DNA from 2 places in the Leptolyngbya sp. NK1-12 genome. Region 1 is predicted to be linked to the other one. Evidence: predicted binding sites of a transcription regulator. Region 1 holds the regulator's gene; the other holds the start of a gene.
The links. The regulator NtcA, encoded in region 1, controls nitrogen genes in cyanobacteria. The targets are predictions, from matches to a motif close to TTTGTANNNNNNNNTACAAA.
Positions count from the first base shown of each region.

Region 1 (3,418 bases):
CGAAGGCATTCCTATGTTCTCGCCAGAGCTGTTTGCCTATTTGCGCAATCCTAACCCCTCAAAGTTCAAGCAATTCCGCAAGGGGGTGAATGAACTGCGCGAAGAAGGAGCGGTACAAATCATGTACTCTGCCGACGAATCGAAGCGGGATCCAATCTTGGCGGCGGTGGGTCAGCTTCAGTTTGAGGTGGTGCAGTTCCGCTTGCAGAATGAATATGGCGTGGAAACTCTGCTCGATCCGCTGCCCTATAGCGTTGCCCGTTGGGTGGAGGGCGGTTGGGAAGCCTTGCAAAAGGTAGGCCGTTTATTCAACACGGTTGCCGTTAAAGATAGCTGGGGCCGTCCGGTGCTGCTGTTTCGTAATGAGTGGAATTGTCAGCAGGTGGAAGGCGAGCACCCAGAGCTAAAGCTGAAGAAGGTGGCTCCGGTGGTGTCAGGTCAGGAGCCGGAAGCGCTTTAGAAAAAGCTAGGAGTCAGGAGTGGGGTTTGCTGTAGGGCAACGGTTAGCGGAGCATCAACGGGCAAACTCGCTGGTGCAGGAGTAGGTAATGTTCTGACTCCCGGCTCCTGCGGCCCTTTTCATGACTGATCAGCCTGCTATAGCTTTTTCCACTCTGGTAAGGTACGAGGGGTGTGGGGGCTTCGCCCCCACGTAGGGGCACGGCCCCTGCACCCTATTTTTTGTACTTCATTAGCCTGGAAAAGGCTGTATTACAAGTCTGAAGTTTTTGTTAATCCTACCTAGAAGGCGCGAACGGCCCTCCTATAGTTGAAAACGTTACAGGATATTGCTGAATCATGACTAATCGTAATAATCTGCTTCGCAACATCTTAGTGGGTGCTGGCATTGCTACCGTCGGCGCAATTGGCACCAAAGCCGCGGTTGATTACTTCAAGAATCGGGGTGAGGAAGATGTCCCGGATGAAAGCCAGGGTGATCAACTGCCTGCTTCTGCCGCAGAAGTGGCCTATGCCAAAGTCCAAGACGCCTCGCTGCAAAAATTCCTCGATGTTAGCTTTGGCGAACCAGGCCGCTATGTTCCCAATCGTCCAGCCAAGGTGTTCGACTACCAGGGCAAGCAGTACATGGTGGTTTGGGCACGCGACAATAAGAAAAACAAAAACCAAATGCTGGCCTTTATTTACACACCCGAAGGCCGCAAGATGATTGCCAGCGTTGGCTATACCAATCAGGAAACCGATTACAACATCAACTTGGGCAGCACTCCCTTTGCTGTAGAGGTAAAAGGGCAGAAACTGACCAGTGGCCAGGGCAAAACCAAAGGCGCTGATGAGGTTGACTTTGTGCTTGCTTAACTGACTTGAAAGATTTGCAAAGTTTGAAGATATAAGGCTAACTAAGCCCTCCTGCCCCCCAATTTGGGGGGTTTCTATCACTCAAAGCTTACCTAAGTGAACTGCTGACTCAGGGTGACTGGATTGTGAACGGTAATCTTTTTCTTATGAATGGAAATCATTTTGTCTTGCCGCAAGTCGCCTAGCAGCCGCGTTACTGTTACTCGCGTCGAGCCAATTGCCTCTGCAATCGCCTGGTGGGAAAGTTTGAGATCGATGGTGATGCCATCCTGAGCAGGAACACCAAAATCGCGGCAGAGAATTAGCAAAAAGCTAACTAGACGGGAACCCATATCCCGATGCGCCAAGGTTTCGATCATCATCTCAGTCTGCAGGATGCGAGACGACAAACCCTGCAGCATGATCATCGACAGCTCTGGGTTATCCTTGAGCGCCTTCTCAACCTGCTCAATGGGTACTGAAAGCAACTCCACGGGCGTAAAGGCAACAGCGTGGTAGAAGCGGTCGGCGCGGTGCCCGGTAATCAGAGAGAGTACGCCAAAGACGCTATTCTCGCGCAGCAAGGCTACGGTAATCTCTTCCCCAGCTTCGTAAACCCTAGAGAGTTTGACCGCCCCTCGCATCAGGAAGTAAACCCGTTCCGCTGGATCACCTGGAAAGAAGATGGTTTTGCCGCGCTCGTAAGTCTCTACGACAGGCGGGAAGGCACCACCGCTCAACTGACGGAATACATTTGCTAACGGTCTATCTTGCAACGCTACCATGCCTTTATCCCTAGCCTATTATCGTGAGCCTGTATGAGCCTGTAGTTGTAATAACCCCCGAAGCGCTCTTCGTACTTATTTACGCTTACTACCAGTTTTTAGCCAGAACTCTTAGGATAAATTGTGCTGCATAACACAATCATACTGTGATAGAACTCTGACTTTAAAACACTAAACTTAAGAATGCGATAGTTTTTTGTAGCAAGAATTACACAATGCTGAAATCTCAGACCAGAATGCTATTTGCTGAGATATTTTCAGAATTTTTTCTGAGTAATGAAAATAGAGCATAGCCGTTCAACCCAAAAGTTGCAAGGCAGTAGAACTTAAACCCCTGCTACTGCCTCTGGCAACGCTACATCTGGGCAACATCGGTTCACAAGACTTCCACAGCAGCAAGCTACAAAACTACACACCATGCCTAAGCAAAGACTAACGCCCAGCGTACAGGCTATGTCGCCAAAACTCAAAACTTAAAACTCCCTCACCAGTTTCTTTCCGTCCCCGTTTTTCAGTATTCTTGAGACGCCAAACGACATTGGGTGAAGGGTCATGTTGAATTTGTCTGGAAAAAATGCCCTGGTGACAGGAATCGCTAACAACCGCTCAATCGCTTGGGGAATTGCCCAACAGCTTCACGCCGCAGGAGCCAATCTGGGTATTACCTATCTGCCTGATGAAAAGGGCCGCAACGAAAAGAAAGTGGCAGATTTGGTAGAACCGCTCCAACCCAGTTTGTACCTCCCCTGTGATGTGCAGAATGAAGCTCAGATGCAGGAAACATTCGAGGTGATTCAGGATAAGTGGGGCCGCTTAGATATTTTGATTCACTGCCTTGCGTTTGCTAGCAAAGATGCCTTGAGCGGTGACTTCAGCAGCGTATCGCGTCAAGATTTCTCTCTAGCAATCGAAGTGAGCGCCTATTCGCTGGTCAGCCTCAGTCGCTATGCGAAGCCATTAATGACCGAGGGCGGCAGCATTCTCACTCTCAGCTATTTGGGCGGCGTGCGAGTGATCCCCAACTACAACACGATGGGGATCGCAAAAGCAGCGCTGGAAATGAATGTGCGCTACCTCGCGGCTGAACTGGGACCGCAAAAGGTACGAGTCAATGCGATCTCGGCTGGCCCAATTCGCACGCTAGCCTCTTCTGCCGTGGGTGGCATTCTAGACATGATTCACCATGTGGAACGGGCGGCTCCGCTGCGGCGTACCGTTACGCAACTGGAAGTTGGCAATGCAGCCGCATTTCTGTGCAGCGATCTGGCTAGCGGCATTACCGGGCAGATCCTCTACGTAGATGCGGGCTACGAAATTATGGGCATGTCTGAGCCTGC
Region 1 covers NZ_CP053586.1:6,104,139-6,107,556, forward strand. The annotation lists gene prfC (peptide chain release factor 3) at 1-460, shown strand, start outside; gene HJG54_RS26220 (hypothetical protein) at 799-1,317, shown strand; gene ntcA (global nitrogen regulator NtcA) at 1,410-2,081, opposite strand; gene fabI (enoyl-ACP reductase FabI) at 2,634-3,418, shown strand, end outside.

Region 2 (3,418 bases), 320 kb from region 1:
TTCCGTTAACCGCCTACTGGGATGAAATGAATACGGCCTCTCTGCTTTCTTTACTTCAACTCGCCAGTCCGGCCTTGCCGGTAGGAGCCTACACCTACTCAGAAGGCATCGAAACGCTGGTGCAAGCCCAAGCGATTCTAACCGCCGCTCAACTCGAACAGTGGCTGATGCAGGAATTACGCTATGGAGCCATTCGGGTTGAAGCCGCTGTGCTGGTGCGAGCCTATGATGCAGCACTGAATTCCGATCTGGACCGTCTCAACGAGTGGAACCAATGGCTGTCTGCCTTGCGCGACACTACCGAACTGCGGGCACAGAGCTGGCAGATGGGGCAATCTCTTTCCCGACTATTGCGTGATCTAGAACCAGCAACGCAGACTCTGTTCAACCAGATTACAGAGCCAATTAATTTTGCAATTAGCTTTGCGGTCGCAGCAGCCCATTGGCAGATTGATCTGGCCTCAGCGGTGTTGGGGTATCTGCAAAGTTGGGCTGCTAATTTAATCAACGCGGGCGTGCGGCTGATTCCCCTAGGACAAACCCAGGGACAGCGACTGTTACTCAACCTCCAACCCCACCTGGCTCAGACCAGCCAACAGGTTCTCAAGCTTCAGGATGACCAGTTGGAATGCTGTAGCTGGGGCGTATCGCTAGCGAGCATGAACCATGAAACGCTCTACTCCCGGCTATTTCGCAGTTAATCAATTTCGCAGTTAATCAGTGGTTAGAATTGCAGCTCCACAAACGCAGCTCCACAAACAGTGTGTGCCTTCGCGCGCTTAGATTACGCTTGAGTAAACGACGCGCCTGATGCAGGATCAAAGTAAACGCGCAGGAGTAGTCATGTCACAGGCCGAGACGTTGGCTGAATATGAGGACGAGGAACTACAGGAGATGCCAAGTTTAGAGCATGGGGCAATTGGCATCCGCTTGGGGCGCTATCTCGATATGTATGTCGAGGAGAAGGGCTTGGGCCTCGTCTGTAATTCTCAAACCACCTATCGCTTTGTCGGACAGAAGCCAACTTGCCTGCCCGATCTATCATTTGTCAGCCGCGAGCGGTTGCCGGTTCGGATTGACCAAAATGCCGATTTTGCGCCTGATCTGGCCGTTGAAGTGTTATCCAAGGGCGATGATGTCTCAGAAATCGACCAAAAGATTTTGCAGTATCAACGCTCAGGCGTGCGGCTGGTTTGGGTGATTCATCCAGCGATTCAGGTGGTGGATGTCTATCGCTTGCAAGATGGCCTGAAGCTCCAGCGGTTACTGCCAGACGACGAGCTAGATGGAGAGTCAGTCATTCCAGAATTTCGCCTCAAGGTCAGTCGCCTGTTTGAGCTGCCCAATGCCCCCAAGCTAGAGGACAGAATCTAGCAAGATGCTAAGGAAATCTTTCATGCTCACCTCTCCGCCCTACAATGCAGAGCAGAGTTCGACTGGTGGAGTGAAAGCATGCAAACCTTTCGAGTGGGAATTGCGGGTCCGGTTGGATCGGGAAAGACCGCGTTGGTGAATGTTTTGTGTCAGGCGCTGCGGGATGAATTTGAGATTGCCGTCGTCACCAACGACATCTATACCCAAGAAGACGCTCAGTTTTTGGTGCGGAGTCAGGCGTTGGAGCGCGAGCGAATTGTGGGTGTGGAAACCGGGGGCTGCCCCCATACGGCAATTCGAGAAGATGCCTCGATTAACCTAGTGGCGATTGAACAGTTGGAACGCCAGTTTAGTCATCTAGACCTGATCTTTGTGGAAAGCGGGGGTGACAATCTGGCTTCTACCTTCAGTCCCGAACTGGTGGATTTGACCATTTATGTGATCGATGTGGCAGCGGGTGACAAAATTCCCCGCAAAGGTGGACCGGGGATCACCAAATCCGATCTGCTAGTAATCAACAAGATCGACCTAGCGCCGTTAGTGGGGGCTGATTTAGGGGTGATGGACCGAGATGCTCGCCGGATGCGGGGCGACAAACCATTCATTTTCACAAATCTTAAAACGAAGCAGGGATTGGAGACAGTGATTGACCTAATCCGCTTACATATGGGCAACCATGCAGTTCCTGCATCAATATCCTCCTCTAGGGGATTGTCAGAGCAATAAAACTCGCTGGAAAAAGTATGCTCCCCATCGAGAATTGTGTACTAGAATACAAATTTTCGATAAACCCGGACATACCATCGCTTAGTGCGGGTTTTCTCTATGCGTAACCCCCCAACAGGAGTAATAGATTCGATGACTAGGCAATTTGGTCGGCGTAAGTTTTTACTATATGGTTCTGCAACGTTAGGAACGAGCATCCTGCTGAAGGCTTGTGCTGGTGGCACCACGACGGGTACAGGTTCCGAGTCTCCCGCAGCCGATGCTTCTCCAGCGGATTCGCCAGCCGCAGCGGCTGGAGGGGATACCATCAAAGTGGGTATCCTTCACTCGCTCAGCGGTACGATGGCGATCTCGGAAAAGAGCGTGGTGGATTCTACCGAACTGGCAATCGAAGAAATCAACAAGGCAGGCGGTTTGCTCGGTAAGCAAATCGAGGCGGTCAAGGAAGATGGGGCTTCGGATTGGCCTACCTTTGCAGAGAAAGCCAGAAAGCTGATCGATGAAGATCAGGTCGTAGTGATCTTTGGCTGCTGGACCTCGGCTAGCCGCAAGGCGGTTTTACCTGTGTTTGAAGAAAAGAACCACATGCTGTTCTACCCGGTGCAGTATGAAGGGCAGGAATGCTCCAAAAACATCTTTTACACCGGTGCCGCACCCAACCAGCAGATTGAGCCTTCGGTAGACTGGCTGCTGGAAGAAAAGGGCAAAGATTTCTACCTGGTTGGTTCCGACTATGTCTTCCCCCGCACCGCCAACACAATTATCAAAGCCCAGCTCGAAGCCAAAGGCGGCAAGACTGTGGGTGAAGATTACCTGCCGCTCGGCAGCACCGAAGTCACCCCAATCATTGCCAAGATTCGTTCGGCTCTGCCCAATGGCGGCGTGATCTACAATACGCTGAACGGCGACAGCAACGTGGCCTTCTTCAAGCAACTCCAGGGTGCTGGTCTGACCCCAGACCGGTATCCAGTCATGTCGGTCAGTATCGCGGAAGAAGAAGTCAAGGCGATCGGTACCGAGTTCCTCAAAGGGCACTTCGCGGCCTGGAACTACTTCATGACGGTGGAAAGCCCAGAGAACCAGAAGTATGTTGAGGCTTTCAAAGCCAAGTTTGGCGATGACCGCGTCACCAACGACCCGATGGAAGCTGCCTACATTTCAGTCAATATCTGGAAGCAGGCGGTTGAGAAAGCGGGCGAAGCCGGAACGCCTTCTAGCCTAGAGAAAGTGCGGGAAGCCGCCTATGGTCAGAAGTTTGCGGCCCCCGAAGGCCCGGTGACAATGAACACGAACCATCACATCTCCAAGACCGTGCGAA
Region 2 covers NZ_CP053586.1:6,423,576-6,426,993, forward strand. The annotation lists gene HJG54_RS27620 (Uma2 family endonuclease) at 1-25, shown strand, start outside; gene HJG54_RS27625 (urease accessory protein UreF) at 27-701, shown strand; gene HJG54_RS27630 (Uma2 family endonuclease) at 844-1,374, shown strand; gene ureG (urease accessory protein UreG) at 1,453-2,100, shown strand; gene urtA (urea ABC transporter substrate-binding protein) at 2,233-3,418, shown strand, end outside.
Region 2: a site for NtcA is predicted at 2,134-2,153, ahead of urtA (urea ABC transporter substrate-binding protein). Genes of this name have one in related genera too.